Regions from separate parts of the Cytobacillus sp. FSL H8-0458 genome, predicted to be linked through region 1. Evidence: riboswitches for the same ligand, from Rfam matches in the RefSeq annotation. Region 1 holds a riboswitch; each other region holds the start of a gene.
The links. Region 1 has a riboswitch for glycine ahead of NYE23_RS17905 (trimeric intracellular cation channel family protein). Riboswitches for the same ligand answer to the same signal wherever they lie in the genome.

Region 1 (5,663 bases):
GAATACCAGGATATTCTTGAATTAAGGAGTTATCGAAAGTGTTGACCAGAGCTGGTTAACGCTTTTTGTTCTGCCGGCAAAAGAGGATATTCAGTTTTAACATACTTTTTAAAAGGTCTCTTTAAGTTTCTTCAAGGTTTTAGTATAAATATGGATAGGAATTTGGGGAGTTTAACAACATAATTATTAGACTTTTTGGTATTTTCACAAATCTGTTTCATTCTTAAATTGATATACTAAACATATTAGACAACTTGAGGGAGGAACTATATGAAAGACATTTTAAAAATTGGAAGCGCTTTTATTGGTGTAATTGTTGGTGCTGGATTTGCATCGGGGCAGGAAGTTCTTCAGTATTTTACCAGTTTTGGAATAATGGGTATTTTTGCTGCTATTGTTGCAGCCGCTTTATTTGCTTATGTCGGCATGATATTGGTATGGTTAGGGAGCAGCATGAAAACTTCCTCACATAAACATGTGATTTATAAGATAAGCGGCCGATATCTAGGTTTAATTATTGATTATATCCTTATTTTTACATTGTTTGGTGTAGGTGTAGTCATGATAGCAGGTGCAGGGTCAAACTTAAATCAACAATTTGGAGTGCCTGTCATAATTGGAACTAGTGTTATGACGATTCTTGTTTTATTAACGGGAATGTTAAAGGTTGACCGTGTTGTTGCTATCATCGGTGGGATTACCCCATTTCTAATCCTTTTTGTCATCATCACATCTATCTATAGTTTTATAAATGCTGATGGGTCATTCCACGCTTTGAATGGTGTGGCCAAGCAGACTCCGACAACTCTGCCAAACTGGTTTATTTCTGCTATCAATTATGTGTCCTTTAACACGGCAGTAGGTGCTTCAATGGCAATCGTGATGGGGGGAGCTGAAAATAAACGTAAAACGGCCGCGTTAGGTGGATTAGTTGGAGGTTTTGGGCTCGGTGTTCTTATTCTGCTTAGCCATCTGGCTATTTTCTCTAAGATTGAAAGTGTTGGCAGTATGGATATGCCAATGCTAGCAATTGTTAATGATATTTCACCTGCATTGGGCACGATCATGTCGGTTGTTCTCTTTGCAATGATCTTCAATACAGCTATAAGCATGTTTTTCTCTTTTGTGGCCCGGTTTTCCAAGGTTGATACCACACATTTTAAAAGGTTATTCGCAGGAACCATGATTGTAGCATTTGCAGCAAGCTTCATAGGTTTTACTGATCTTGTCAGCTACTTCTACCCGCTGATAGGTTATCTTGGATTGGTCCTGATTGCTGTATTATTTTACGCTCCACTTAGAATGAAAAGGGTTAAAGAAGAAGGAGACGGAGATGGTGAAGAATATCCTAAAAAAATTGTGAACAGCTAGATGTCAATAAATCAGAGAATAATGGAGAAGGAGAGCGATGGATGTGCACTGTGCTCTCCTTCTTTTAATTTGATTGTTAAAGACATTGGTGCACGATCTGAATTCCTGGCAGCCTTCTTGTTCCGGCAGTTTTAGTATGTCAGCTGTATAGGAATGATATAAATAGTGTCTCTGAATTTGTGTGTTTAGTCGGGTTCTTTAGAGGTCAAAGTAGGATAGGAGCTGATATTCATGATTGATCAATTAATGAAAATGCTGGAAGAACGAGAAGAAGAGATGATTGGAATACGCCGTTATTTACACCAGAATCCTGAGCTTTCATTTAAAGAGGAAAAAACGGCAGCCTATATCGCTGATTTTTACAGAGGGAAAGATGTTGATCTGATAACAAATGCAGGGAATGGATATGGCATTGTTGTCACTATTGAGGGTGGAAAGCCGGGAAAAACCGTGGCACTTCGTGCTGATTTTGATGCGCTTCCTATTAAAGAAGAGCTGGATGTTCCGTTTAAATCAAAAAAGGAAGGTATCATGCATGCTTGCGGCCATGATGCACATACAGCATACCTTATGGTTTTGGCTGACTGTTTGATCCAATTAAAAGATAAGATCCATGGCACCATCAAAATAATCCATCAGCATGCCGAAGAAGAGCCTCCGGGCGGAGCAAAAAGCATCGTTGAAGAAGGATTTCTCGATGATGTCCATGCCATTTTTGGCATACATGTTTTGCCAATCGCCCCTGCTGGAACTGTTGGCTATCACAGCGGATATTCCTTTAATGGCCGCGCCTATTTTAAACTTAGAGTGCAAGCAAGCGGCGGACACGGTTCTTCTCCGCATAAGGCCAACGATGCTATTGTTGCAGGCGCCTATTTTGTAACAGCTATCCAAACAGTTGTAAGCCGCAGAGTGGATCCATTTCATGCTGGTGTAGTGACAATTGGTTCATTTGACGGTAAAGGGAGTTTTAATGTGATCAAGGATCATATCGAAATTGAGGGGGATGTACGCTATTCAAATGATGAAACAAAGGATGTGATGAATAGAGAAATTCACCGCATTGTCAACGGTCTTGAGGAGTTATTTGGTGTAAGCTGTGAGCTGACATATGAACCCGACTATCCGCCGCTGTATAATGATCCTGAATTGACGAGGTTTGTTGCAGGTACGCTGGCATCAGCCGGGGATAAAGACATTATGGAGGTAAAAGAATTTCCTAAAATGGCACCATCGGACGATTTTTCGTATTATTTGGAGAAGGTCCCTGGCTGTTATTTTTATATTGGGTGCACGCCAAAGGGGACAGAAGAACCTTATTTCAATCATCACCCTAAATTTGATATAGATGAAGGTTCGTTGCTTGTTGCCGCAAAATCAGTGGGATATGTTGTTTGCAATTATTTCAAGTTTAACGAAACGAAAAGCTCACGCTGATGTGAGCTTTTTATGTTTGAAGTAATTCTGCTTCTTATTGTTTTTGAATCGATTTAATAGGCAATCTCCAGCTGTAATGATGCGAAATTCCTCGCAGCATTAAAGTAACAGTAAAAAGGATATAGAAATGATAAGACTTGGATAACCAATCAAGGCCTATGATAAACCCGGCAAAGATGGCCCATAAAAGATATACTTCATCACGTAAAACAATGGGCTTTCGCTGAGCCAGCACATCGCGGATCATTCCTCCGCCGGCACCGGTTATGGCAGCTGAAAACATAACAGCAAATAAGGGTAAATCAATTGATTGTGCATATATAGCTCCCTGAACAGCAAACGCTGATAAGCCAATTGAATCAAAGATGCTCCATTTCGTCAAAAGCTGAACTATGCTGCCTGGCAATAGGATAACGATGCTGATGGTAATAAGGGCAACGATAAAAAGAGTCGTTTGCTGCCATAATTCTATGATCGGAATACCGGTAAGAAGATTTCTGATAGCCCCGCCGCCAAATGCGGTAATCAATCCCAAAACATAGGCGCCCATAATGTCGTATTTTACTTCCAGTGCAACCACTGCCCCGCTCATTGCAAATGCAATGGTTCCAATCACGTTCAATACATCCCAAACCATACAATCCCCCCTAATCAAGTATTCTGTCCTTGTACCTGAGAGGTTTACCTAAACTATATTAAAAGGCCTGCCCCGTGGGTGCGTGATACCCTCTCCAGAGAAGCGTCCCGCAGCAGTCTTCTTACCTGAGAGATTCATCTTTTCTATAGATTTGCCCCTTCGGTGACGTACGATACGTTCTCTCCTGCAGCGGTCATTCGAAAGTAGTTGTTTTTATAATTATAAAGTATAGAGCGCTTGGACAGTCAATTAAGGTGTCTAAGTGGAAGTTGGAAAAGGGAGAACTTAACATAAACCCCTGGCGCATAGCTTCCATAATTCTGCTTGTATGGATTGGTGCCGCTATTGTATTAACGCGGAAATGAAGCAGGGGCAGTCACTGCTTTTAGGTGCGTCAAAGAAGCAAATGCTAAAAATCCCCCCAATTGTAAAGGATCACGCATGCAGGTTATCTATCCTTCTTTTTTTTCTTTGCCAAAATCGTCCGGAGTTCGTTAATTTCCTCATCAGACAGGGAGTCTTCCTGGATGAATTGGACTAGCATGGATTTCACCGTTCCGCCATAGATCCGTTTGATAAAGGATTGAGCTTCTGCCCGCTGGCATTCATCCTGTGAATATAACGGGAAAAAGGTATAGATTCTCTGATTTTTATTTACGCCAACTACATTCTTCTGGACAAGCCTGTCCAGAAGAGTTCGGATTGTTTTGGGTTTCCAGTCTGTGCGCTTTTGCAGGGATAGAATGACTTCATTAGCCGTTTTGGGTGATCCGTGCCACAGAACTGTCATGACTTCCCACTCGGATTCTGAAATGCTGGGAATCCTGTCAGTCACATTACCGCCCTCCTTCTTTATGAAATGAATGAATTAATATATGTCTTTTTGTTTCAAAATGGATAATGTAATTTCAGCTGCCCTACTTCCATTAGAGTTAGCTTCATTCTGTATATTTGTTGCAAAAAAGTATGTGTCCTGCCCTGATTCCACATACCCGATGAACCATCCATTGATGTTTTTTCCATTTACAGTGCCTGTACCTGTTTTACCAGAAAGGAGGGCTCCCTCTTTTCTTTCTAGTTTAATGGAATCTTTCACCGTTTGGATATTCTTTTCTTTAAATCCAAATTGATTTGCATAAAACCTTTTAAGCAGCTGAACTTGTTCCACTGGAGAAATTTTAAGGGAAGATTCCAGCCAATATTCATCTATTCCACCAGATAGATCGCGATTCCCATACCTGATTCGGTCTAAAAAAGTTTGAATCGTACCGGGCTGCACCTGCTGGTCTAACATCTGAAAATACCATGTAACGGAATTTTTCATGGCCGAAGTTAAATCCTGATCCGCATTCCAGGACTCTATAGGATACTTAAGTCCGTTCCATTTGGCAGACGAATTTTCAACCGTTATGGTGCCTGACTCTAAACCAAGCAGAGCACTGTAAATCTTATAAGTGGAATTTGGCGAAATCCTGAATGTGCTTTGATTTTTATTATGAATATGATAGCGGTCTGCCTCTTTATCATACAACACAAAGCTTCCATCATATCCTTCAAAATAATCACCTAAATCCTCATATATAATGTTTTCATCCTTAAATTTATAGCTGCTGTCTTCATGAGCGAGTACAGAGATAAATGGAGCCTGAAATGCAATAAATATCCCCGCAAAAATGAGTATAGCCGCACTTTTCCATCTCAGCAGTTTTGATTCCGACTTAAAACTGGCAATTTTTTCGATTCTCGTTTTGATCTGTTTCTTTGACCCGTTTAAATGGTTTGCCAAATCGACTGTCACTGCCCTTGAGGATTTATGGGCAAAATGAATAATGCTGTTTCCATACTCCATATAAGCCTGCTCATCCAGAGAACTTAAAACTGCAGCATCACAGGCGATTTCACGATCAAGCCTCATTCTCCTAAAAGCAATCCAAACTAGAGGATTAAACCAATATAAAATTTGAAGAATCACCATTAAATAATTTACTGCTATATCTTTATTTTTATAGTGGGTAAGTTCATGTAAAAAGATATATTCTATATCCTTTTCAGAAAGCCACTGGTCAAAATGGAGGGGAAGCACCACATAAGTCTTAAAAAGTCCAAACGTCATTGGGGTTTTAACGAGTGATGACTCTCCAACAATAATACCTCCAGAAATCCCCAGTTTGTGTTTGCAGTGTTCGAATAATGATAAAATCCCGTTATTTTTCAGGCT
Region 2 (5,663 bases), 3.2 Mb from region 1:
AGCCGGCAGCCTTAAATTGCTGTTTTGCATAATAGGCTTTTTGCATATTGGCAGCAGCCATTTCCTTTACGCCCTTCTTGCCAAGAGCAGTCATCGCTACAGATGCCGCCAGTGCGTTGAGAGCCTGATTGGAACAAATGTTGGACGTTGCCTTATCACGGCGTATATGCTGTTCACGCGCCTGAAGGGTAAGCACGAAGCCGCGGCGGCCCTGATCGTCTACCGTTTGTCCGACAAGACGTCCCGGCACTTTTCTCATCAGCTTGGATGTTACGGCAAAATATCCGCAATGAGGGCCTCCAAAAGCAGTAGGAATACCAAAAACCTGAGCATCTCCTGCTACGATGTCTGCTCCGAACTTCCCTGGAGGAGTAAGCGCGCCAAGAGCAAGCGGGTTGCTTGAAACAACAAACATAGACTTGTGGGCATGGATAATTTCCTCAAGTTCTTTTAATGGCTCGACTCTGCCAAAAAAGTTAGGGTACTGTACAATCACAGCTGCGATATCATCGCCAATCATTTCATTTAGGGCTTCAAGGTCAGTGGTGCCGTCTTTATGAGGGATCTCAATCACTTCAATATACTGGCCCTTTGCGTATGTTTTGACTACTTCCTTAGATTCAGGGTGAACTGCGCTTGAGATTAGTATTTTCTTCCGTCGTGTGCTCCCTGCGCTTAGCATGGCTGCTTCAGCAAGAGCTGTCCCGCCATCATACATGGATGAGTTGGCAACATCCATTCCTGTTAATTCACAGATCATGGTCTGGAATTCGAAAATTGCCTGCAGCTCCCCCTGGGAAATTTCCGGCTGGTAAGGAGTATAGGCAGTATAAAACTCTGAACGGGATAATACATGATCGACAATGACTGGCATGTAATGATCATAAACTCCCGCACCAAGGAAAGATGTATTTGTGCGAAGATCAGCATTTTTCTGAGCCATTTTAGTAAGCTCTTTCAGTAAGGCTGTCTCTGATTTTGCCGGCTTGATTTTATATTCGCCCTTAAATCTTACACTCTCGGGAATATCACTGAATAATTCTTCCACAGATCTGACGCCGATTTTCTCAAGCATTGCTTTCTGGTCAGACTCTGTCATCGGTAAATAGCGATGTTTCATCATTTTCTCCCCCCGGTTAGTTCTTTTCTCTTTTGTAAAAAGGTGTTGCTGCAATCTCAGCCTTCAGCCTTTTGCCTCGGATCTCCACTTCCAATTCAGTTCCAGGCTCAGCATGTTCTTTCTTGATAAGAACAAGGCCAATGTTCTTTTTCAATGTCGGAGATTGAGTGCCTGTTGTCACTTCCCCGATCAGTTCTTCTCCTTTATACACAGGATATCCATGGCGCGGAATACCGCGGTCAATCATTTCAATTCCGGCCAGCTTGCGCGGCACCCCGTTTTCTTTTTGCTTCTTAAGCACTTCTTTTCCGATAAAATCCGCTTCTTTATTTACCTTGACAGCAAAGCCGATACCTGCCTCAAGCGGTGTGATATCAGGTGAGAGCTCCTGACCATAGAGCGCCAGGTTGGCTTCAAAGCGAAGGGTATCCCTTGCGCCAAGTCCGCACGGGCGAACTCCTTCTTCTTTGCCCGCTTCAAGAATTTCATTCCACAATACGGCTGCATCCTTGGCATCACAGTAAACTTCAAATCCATCTTCTCCTGTATATCCAGTTCTGGATACAAGCGCTTTCTTGCCATTCAAATCAACATCCTGCTGGAATTTGAAAAATCCGATATCCGACAGATTAGTGCCAGCAAGCTTTTGGAGCACTTTTTCTGCAAGCGGCCCCTGAATCGCCAGCTGTGCCATATCTTCTGAAAGGTTTTTCAATTCCACATTGCCTTCAGCATGGTCCTGCAGCCAGTTGAAATCCTTTTCGATATTGGAAGCATTTACAACCAGCAAATAGTGGTCATCCTCAATTTTATAGACAAGTAAATCATCAACAGTTCCGCCATTTTCATAGCACATGGCTGTATATTGAGCACCTGAGTTCTTTAATTTGGAAATATCGTTCGTCATCATTTTTTGAAGGTATTTAAGACTGTCCGTCCCCTTCACTTCGATTTCACCCATATGGGATACATCAAAAAGGCCGGCTTTTGTACGGACTGCTTCATGTTCTTCTTTAATGCTTGAAAATTGAACAGGAAGGTCCCAGCCGCCGAAGTCGATGGTTTTTGCTCCGTAATCTTTGTACACCTCAAATAAAGGCGTGCGTTTTAACTTTGACATTTACTCGTCCCCCTTAAATCTTTTGAAATTTGTTTTAGGAACATAAAAAAGGACAGAGTGTCCCCTCAATTATGAGAAGATCTCTGTCCTTGCACCTGAAAGTTTACCGAAACCGGCTTTCCCCTTGGGTGGCTTATTTAAAAGCACTCTCCAGAGCTGCGTCAAACAAGAGTTCTTTTGCCTGAGAGATTCACAGATTTTGCTTGCTCCTTCGGCGCTACAAATGTAGTCTCTCCCCTTGTTGTCATTCGCATTTATAAAATTTTCCAAGATGGTCATACTTATACCAAACAGAAAAAATTTAGCATCCATTACTTCGGTTAACTAAATGTAATGTGTTAACTTTCAAAACTTTCAAAGCTATTAACATCGTACCACCTTAGCAAGGTTTGGGCAATATCTTTATATAGATAAAAGGAGCTGTTTTTATGACAGTGCAAATTGGCTTTGATTCTGCCTGGCAGGATGAATTCTTAAAAAGAATTGATGACGACGGCCCATGGGGAAACTGGGAGCTTTATAAACTGGCTGTTGAGGTTGAGAATCATACAACTATTCCTGACTTTGAAGGCTTGCAGGCTCCAAAGCATCTGCCGAACCTTACTCCTCTTCCCCATCAGCTGGAAGTGGCCAAGCAGGTAGTCGAAAGCATGAACGGCAAAGCGATTCTGGCTGATGAAGTCGGTCTTGGAAAAACGATTGAAGCTGGACTGATATTAAAGGAATATATGATCCGAGGACTCGTAAAAAAAGTTCTTATACTCGTGCCAGCTTCACTCGTTTCACAATGGGCCATGGAACTGAACAGCAAATTTTTCATTCCGGCTGTGGCGCAGCGGAAAAGCTATGTATGGGAACAATGCGACGTTGTGGTATCATCCATCGATACAGCCAAACGCAATCCTCATCGGGACATTATTTACAGCCTTGATTATGACCTGATCATTATAGACGAAGCTCACAAGCTAAAAAATAATAAAACGAAAAACTATGAATTTGTACAAAACCTTAAAAAGAAGTTTTGCCTCCTATTAACAGCAACACCCATTCAGAATCGAATCAGTGAGATTTTCAATCTCGTATCCCTGCTTAAACCCGGACATCTTGGCAATGAATCAGCTTTTTATGAGAATTATAAAAGGGACTCAAGATCTTTGAACGATGATGCACATCTAAAGGAACTCGTAAACAAAGTCATGATCCGCAACCGCAGGGCAGATACCGGGATTGAATGGACCAAAAGACATGTGGAAACCATACCGATTGATTTTTCGCAGGCCGAGCGTGAACTTTATGAAGCAGTAACAGAGCTGCGGAATGAAGAAAATTGGGTCAGTTCCAGCCAGTTTTCAGTGATGACGCTGCAAAGAGAGGCCTGCTCAAGCAGAGAAGCTGTCTATTTTACGCTTCAGAATATGCTGAAAAGACAGGAGCAGCCTTCAATAGCTTTTCAGGAGCAAATACAATACCTTATTAAAAAAGTAGAAGCTGTCCAGCAAAACTCCAAAGCTCAAAAAGCACTGGAATTGATACAGAAAATAAATGACAAGGTCATAATCTTTACTGAATACAGGGCAACGCAAATGTACCTGCAGTGGTTTTTAAAGCAATATGGGATTACTTCGGTTCCGTTCAGGGGAGGATTTAAAAGAGGCAAAAAGGACTGGATGAGGGAGCTTTTCCAAAAGAATGCTCAAGTCCTGATCGCAACAGAAGCGGGAGGAGAAGGAATAAACCTGCAGTTCTGCAATCATATCATTAATTTTGATCTCCCCTGGAATCCAATGCGGCTCGAACAAAGGATTGGGCGCATCCATCGTCTCGGCCAGGAAAAGGATGTCATGATTTATAATTTTGCCACTAAAGAAACAGTCGAAGAACACATCATGAAGCTTTTATATGAGAAAATACATCTCTTCGAAAAAGTCATCGGTGATTTGGACGATATTTTAACAAAGCTTGAATTTGGCAGTATTGACGATCACCTTGTTGATATTTTCGGAAGATCGGCTTCAGAAGGTGAAATGAGAATTAAAATGGAGAACTTGACGAGCATGATTCAATTCGCGGAGGATCTGAAAGAAGGTGAACTGAATGCAGCAACAGGAAATTCATAAATTTCTTGAAAGGTATTTTCACGCAAATGGGTGTGAAATAACTGATAAAGGTCCGGGGTATATGACCGTACAGCTGACGATTGATTTGGATAAAGAATTAATGAATCGTCCCTTTTATTGGCATTATCTCGAAAAAACAGGCGGAATTCCAAACCCGATGCAGCTGACGCTTGTTACAAACCAACAGCTGGCCCCCCCGCATATTAAGGGGGAAGTCATTCATTTCGGCTCCCCGAGGCTTCATCAGATCTTTGATTCAGCCAGGAACCTGGCAGGCTATATCCGTTTATATGAAAATCATCGGCAGGCACCTGGAAAGCAGGTCCCGTTAAGACCATGGCTGGGTATGAACATTCGCGTATCTTATCAATGTGACCGAAAAAGGGATGTCTTTAAATCCATCGGCCTCCAATTGATAAATGGCCAGATGGTCGAAGGTTTTCATGACAGATTGCTTGGCATGAGCCTTACGCCCAAAATCCCCGACTACTCGTTCACATTGTCTCCGCTTATTATGCCGGGGAGCGGAGTATACAGGGTAGCAAATTTTATTAAAACTGAAATTGAACAAGAAGATCATATATGGGCTGATGAGGCCCGTAAGCGCTGGCAAAAAGATCTCAGCCTTCTTGAACATTTTTACGAGGAGGCAGAAGAAAAGGGAGAAAGTTATGAAAACGAAAAAACAGCTCTTCAGGAGCAATATGAACCAAAGGTTAATATTTCCATAATAAATGGCGGTCTCTTTTATCTGACAGACAGCGCAGTCTAAAAATGCAAAAAACCGGCAGACTTAGCCGGTTTTTTGTATGAAAGCTATTTATGTTTTTTTCTTCTCATGCCCAAGTAAAACAGATAAGATAACATGCCAAACCACCTGAATAAAAACGGCTCTTTCATGTCCTTTTTTTCAATACGATGCCGTATTCGCTCATCTTTTGGCTGATCAATATATTTTACTACTGTCTGTGTAAGATACTTTACATAATCGTTGAATTTCATGTCCATACCTGCCTTTTTCCGCACAGAATTGCAATAGCAGTTTGCTATTTATCATTTACAAGTATGTCCAACGGGTTTTCACTCTAAACAATCTATAATCTCTTGTATAATTTCTGCTTTATCTTTATTAGTTGTATCAATGATTACATGCGCAGTTTCTTCATAGAGAGGCATCCTTTTTTCATAAAGGTCATGAATCAGCCTTTTTTTATCGCCTTTCAGCAGCGGCCTGGAATGATCCTTCTCAATCCGTTTAAAAATTTCTTCAGGAGACGCATAAAGGAAGAAAACAATTCCTGTTTCG
Region 3 (5,663 bases), 160 kb from region 1:
GGCAGCAGGCCTGATGATTGCCATTTTTGCGGGTGCCCAGCTGATTTTTTCTCCCATTGCGGGGAAATGGGCGGACCAGTACGGCCGCAGAAAGATGATTATTTACGGGTTAGCTGGTTTGACATTATCCATGCTTGTCTTTTATGCAGTAGATTCCATTTGGCTGCTTTACTTTTCACGTGTCATTGGAGGCGTTGGAGCTGCCTTGCTGATTCCGGCTATTTTTGCTTACATTGCTGATATTACTACCCTGGAGCAGCGTGCAAAAGGGAATGGCCTTGTATCAGCTGCGATGTCACTCGGAATTGTGGTTGGACCTGGAATTGGCGGGTTTTTGGCAGACTTCGGCCTGAAAATGCCATTTCTGATTTCAGCGCTTGTATCTCTAGTGGCTGTTCTATTCTCCATTGTGCTCCTCGAAGAAAGCAGCACCTTGCAGACCGGACCAGGAGAGATGCCAGAAGAGGAACCAATGGTCAAGAAGCTGGCAATGTCTGTTAAGAAGCCTTATTTTATTCCGCTTGTCATTACATTGGTGATGAGCTTTGGATTAATGGCTTATGAATCAGTTCTGGGGCTTTATCTGGATAATGAATTTGCTGCCACTCCGCAGGAAATAGCGGTTATGGTGACTTCGACGGGGATCATTAGTGTTATTGTACAGTTGTTTGTCGTCGATCGGGTGGTTAGGAGATTTGGAGAAGGAAAGGTATTGAATATCTTTTTGGCTGTTGCAGCGTCAGGATTCCTTGTCTCACTGTTTGCAGGCAGCTATGCACTTTTCTTCGTTATTTCGCTGATCATTTTCCTTGCAACTTCCATTCTTCGCCCGGTTTTAACCACGCTAATCTCAAAAATGGCCGGTAATGAACAGGGATTTGCGATGGGAATGAACAATGCTTATATGAGTATTGGAAACGTTCTGGGGCCAACGATAGCCGGTGTACTTTATGATGTACGGATAACCTATCCGTTTGTTCTCGGTCTGGCATTATTGATTGTTACGTTATTTATCACGGCTGCATGGCAAAAAAGGGAGCCTAAACCGAAGGCTTCTGTGTAGAAAAAGGCTTGGAGACTTTGTCTTCGAGCTTTTTTACTTTTCTTTTTCCAAAGTAAATCAGCTTTAAAGCCAGACGGAAATTGTGGCAATTTTGTGAAAGAAACCTAGTTCGATTGACATAATTTAAAAAATATATTATTCTGAAAATAACAAAAATATTGAGCGAATGACGGCTGCGGGAGAGAGCATACAGTAGCCACCGAAGGAGCAAGCTTCAAAAATACCCTTGAAGCCAATCTCTCAGGTAGACAGAACCTCAGTCGGACGCATCTCTGGAGAGCGCGCATGGACTTTGCGACACCAAAGGGGTCAAACTCTCAGGTAAAAGGACAGAGAAGGGGGATAAACAAGCCGCCTTTTTTCTGTCCTTTTTTTATGGATGGCAAGGCAGTTGGAGGAATCTAGATGAATACAAATGTTAACGCAAACCGGGCGACATTACTGATATCCTGTCCAGAGAGGCCAGGCATCATCTCCACAGTCTCTAACTTTCTGCTGGAGCATAACGCGAACATTGTGCATTTTGACCAGCACACAACAGATCCGCTGGCAGGCATCTTCTTCATGCGGATTGAATTCGATATGAATCATTTTGATGAGTCCTTTCCAAAACTGAAAGAGGATCTGCCTGAAATGGCCAGGGAATACTCTATGGAGTGGAAGCTGAGCGGCAAAGGCGAGCGCAAGCGGATGGCCATATTTGTTTCTAAAATGGATCACTGTCTGCTCGAGCTGCTGTGGCGCTGGAAATCGAAGGAGCTTGAAGTGGATATTCCCCTGGTGATCAGCAATCATCCCGACATGAGGGAAGTGGTGGAGGGTTTCGGAATACCCTATCATCATGTTCCGATTACGCCGGACAATAAAGCGGAAGCCGAGCAAAAGGCGGTTGAGCTGCTGGAAGGAAAAGCGGATTTCATTGTGCTGGCGAGATATATGCAGATTCTTTCGCCAAGCTTTATTTCCAAATATCCAAACAGGATCATCAATATCCATCACAGCTTTCTGCCGGCCTTCGTGGGAGCCAATCCTTATGCACGGGCGTTTAACCGCGGAGTCAAGCTGATTGGGGCAACCGCCCATTATGTAACAAATGATTTGGATGAAGGCCCGATCATTGAGCAGGATGTCCAGCGGGTTAACCACAGGCACACTGCACAGGATCTCAAAATTGCCGGCAGGCATGTGGAGAGGCAGGTCCTCGCACAGGCAGTCGCCTGGCATGTGGAAGACAAAGTCATAGTGCATGGCAATAAGACGATTGTTTTTTAAGAGGCACTGTCAAAAAAAAAGATCTTGCATCAAGAAGATTACCAACATCATGAAAGAAGGTGAGCAGAAATGAAAAAGAAAAAATTATCAATGCCTGAAATGATTAAGGCTAATAGAGAAGAACTTTTAAGAGATCGCCGTGAGCTTGAGAAGATCGAAAAAAAAATAGACGATAAATATGCAAAAGCACAGTAAGAAAGTACACCGGCCTGGGGATAAAGCAGGCCGGTTTTTTAATGAATTAAAAACGCCCAGGGAATCCCTGGGCGCCAACTTCTTATTTTTGTCTAAAGAAATCTGTGAAAGCATGATACATTTCCATCCCCTGATAAAAGAACAGGCTGGAAGCTGTTAATGAAAATAACCCAATCATTAAAAATCTAATCCACATTATGTCTTCCTCCTTTAATTGTTTTGTTGGACAATTAAGGAGCTTGAATGACATAATTCGCCTCGTAGAAAATTGGAGTATAAAAAATCTTTTTCCTGCGGGCGATGTGCAGGGCTCTATATACAAAAAGGATAACTGCCAGAATTGTAATGGATAAAGAGATGATATCGAACGTGAAGATATGCTTTTTGGGATCATCTTTTAATAGGAAGCTCTCGGTAAAGTCAGAAACTGTTACCGCTTTGCTTTGGTCCATCGGAATGTCATTATAATGGACACCAGGATATTGGGTAATGAGAAAGGATAAAAACACAGACAGCAGTAAAAGTGGCATTACCTGACGTTTCCCCATTCCCTCACCCCTTTTCAAGATTATAACTATCATCATAACCACTATTTATAGATTAGTAAACTAAAAGATTTTGACAGGATTCGTTAATATTCTATGTATATATTGTAAAAAAAGTTGGGACAAATGATACAGGGGTACAAAGGCATTTTGGCTGCAAGTCTAGATTATAGGCTGAAAGAAACCCAAATCCTTACAAAAGTCCTGATAAAATAGGCAGAGGTATTGTCATTCTCCTTTACACATCTTCATATTGCTTTAAAAAATGCCTCTTATAATTAACTGTGAATCCAGATTGAATTAAGAGGTGAAGAAAATGAACAATGAGAGGTCGATTGATGATTTAATCAGGAAGTTTAATGAAGAGAACTTGAAGAGGGACATTGACCGCCGGAGCTTTTTATCTGGTGCAGGGAAAATTGCCGGTTTTTCGCTTGCCCTGGCTATGGCGCAATCATTAGGGATGGGCAATCTAAAGGTTGATGCTGCTCCTAAGTTCAGCAAATACCCTTTTACGCTCGGGGTCGCATCAGGAGATCCTCTTTCGGACAGTGTGGTTTTATGGACAAGGTTAGCGCCCGATCCGCTTAATGGAGGCGGGATGCCAAAACATGCTGTACCAGTCAAATGGGAACTTGCTGCAGATGAACACTTCCGAAAAGTTGTTAAACACGGGACTGAAATTGCGGTGCCGGAATTGGCGCATTCTGTGCATGTGGAGGCAGAAGGCTTAATGCCGAACACTGTCTATTATTATCGTTTTAAAAGCGGCAATGAACTAAGCCCAATTGGCAAAACAAAGACACTTCCGCCTGCGGGTGCTAAAGTATCAGGGCTATCATTTGCATTTGCTTCATGTCAGCAGTATGAACATGGGTTTTTTACAGCCTATCAGCATATGGCAAAGGAAAATTTGGATTTTGTCATTCACCTTGGAGACTACATATATGAATATGGATCAAATGAATATATTTCACCAACAGGAAATGTCCGCCATCATAGCGGACCGGAAATTATCTCTCTAGAAGATTATCGGAATCGCCATGCTCAGTACAAATCTGATCAGCATCTGAGAGAAGCTCATGCTGCTTTCCCTTGGGTGGTCACTTGGGATGACCACGAGGTGGAAAATAACTATGCAGGAGGGGTTCCGGAAAAAGGCCAGTCAGCTGAAGCATTTATTAAACGCAGGGCAGCAGCTTATCAGGCATATTATGAGCACATGCCGCTCCGGTTATCTTCCATGCCAAATGGTGATGGTATGCAGTTGTATAGGGAGTTCAGCTACGGCAGCCTGGCGTCATTCCTTGTGCTTGATTCGCGGCAATATCGGGATGACCAGGCAAATGGCGATGGCAGCAAGCCGCATACGCCGGAGTCGCTTGATCCAGCCCGGACTCTCCTTGGCAAGGAACAGGAACAATGGGTTGAAAGCAATCTAGCCAGCTCCCAAGCGCATTGGAATGTCCTTGCACAGCAGGTGTTCTTTGCCCAGAGAAATTTCGGGACAATTGCTTCGCCGAAGTTCAGCATGGATGCATGGGATGGTTACCCTGCTGCCCGGCAGCGTTTGGCTGATTTTGCTGTTTCAAACAATATCGGAAACCTAATTGTTCTGACTGGGGATGTTCATGCAAGCTGGGCTTCCAATATTCTAACAGACTATAATGATCCAAATGCAAAGCTGATTGGGGCTGAATTTGTCGGAACCTCTATCACATCAGGTGGAAATGGATCAGATGTGAGAGGGGATACGGAAAAGACGCTTGCAGAGAATCCGCATATTAAGTTCTTTAATAATTATAGAGGCTATGTCCGCTGCCGGGTAACACCAGAGCAATGGCGTGCAGATTATCGGGTGCTTCCTTTCGTAACAGAGCCTGGGGCGGATATTTCAACGAGAGCATCCTTTGTATTTGAAAAAGATCAAGCTGGCTTGAAGCAGGTTTCGGCTTCAGCTGTCCCTCAGGGAGTTCGAATATCTGCTGAGGTGGAGGAAGACCGCCATCGCGCCCATACCCGGGCACATGAAAAGCAGCTTAAGAAAAAGCGTGAAAAAGTATTACATTAAAAGGACGGTGAGAAGATGATATCCAACATTGGCATTCCAGGCTTAATTCTCGTTCTTGTCATTGCATTGATCATATTTGGGCCATCCAAGCTTCCCGAAATTGGGAGGGCATTTGGGCGGACCTTAACGGAGTTTAAAAGTGCCGCAAAAGATTTAGTGTCAGATGAGGTAAAGAATGAAGAGAAAAAAACAGTACTTTCAGCTCTGAAAAAAGAAAAGTAGGGAATTAAAATACAGGCGAATTCTCTTCGCCTGTATTTTAATTGCATGTATTATGTGAAACATTTCACATAATATTCATTTTTGAATAATCCACAGTATAGAAAAGTATAATATATTAATACTGTACTTATATGGTTTATATGATTTTTAACTGCCATCAAGGAGGCACGATCATCATGAAAAAAATATTCCAGTATTTATTAATATCAGGCTTAGTCATGACACCTTTTTTTACAAGCGCTCATGTGAAATGGTTCACGAATGTGGCACCTCAAAAGGAAACCATTGAAAATAT

Region 2: linked by a shared signal. The riboswitch ahead of gcvT (glycine cleavage system aminomethyltransferase GcvT) and the one ahead of NYE23_RS17905 (trimeric intracellular cation channel family protein) in region 1 are both predicted to bind glycine.
Region 3: linked by a shared signal. The riboswitch ahead of purU (formyltetrahydrofolate deformylase) and the one ahead of NYE23_RS17905 (trimeric intracellular cation channel family protein) in region 1 are both predicted to bind glycine.

The regions. Positions count from the first base shown of each region.
Region 1 covers NZ_JBBOBR010000001.1:3,609,296-3,614,958, reverse strand. The annotation lists gene NYE23_RS17920 (hypothetical protein) at 1-1, shown strand, start outside; gene NYE23_RS17915 (YkvI family membrane protein) at 271-1,371, shown strand; gene NYE23_RS17910 (amidohydrolase) at 1,603-2,808, shown strand; gene NYE23_RS17905 (trimeric intracellular cation channel family protein) at 2,843-3,445, opposite strand; glycine riboswitch at 3,549-3,642, opposite strand; gene blaI (penicillinase repressor BlaI) at 3,894-4,280, opposite strand; gene NYE23_RS17895 (BlaR1 family beta-lactam sensor/signal transducer) at 4,314-5,663, opposite strand, start outside.
Region 2 covers NZ_JBBOBR010000001.1:423,610-429,272, reverse strand. The annotation lists gene gcvPA (aminomethyl-transferring glycine dehydrogenase subunit GcvPA) at 1-1,120, opposite strand, end outside; gene gcvT (glycine cleavage system aminomethyltransferase GcvT) at 1,137-2,240, opposite strand; glycine riboswitch at 2,400-2,488, opposite strand; gene NYE23_RS02085 (DEAD/DEAH box helicase) at 2,669-4,357, shown strand; gene NYE23_RS02080 (YqhG family protein) at 4,335-5,129, shown strand; gene NYE23_RS02075 (YqzE family protein) at 5,174-5,359, opposite strand; gene NYE23_RS02070 (shikimate kinase) at 5,438-5,663, opposite strand, start outside.
Region 3 covers NZ_JBBOBR010000001.1:3,764,705-3,770,367, reverse strand. The annotation lists gene NYE23_RS18905 (MFS transporter) at 1-1,063, shown strand, start outside; glycine riboswitch at 1,230-1,330, shown strand; gene purU (formyltetrahydrofolate deformylase) at 1,469-2,335, shown strand; gene NYE23_RS18895 (FbpB family small basic protein) at 2,405-2,530, shown strand; gene NYE23_RS18890 (hypothetical protein) at 2,761-3,078, opposite strand; gene NYE23_RS18885 (alkaline phosphatase D family protein) at 3,392-5,146, shown strand; gene NYE23_RS18880 (twin-arginine translocase TatA/TatE family subunit) at 5,162-5,368, shown strand; gene NYE23_RS18875 (hypothetical protein) at 5,545-5,663, shown strand, end outside.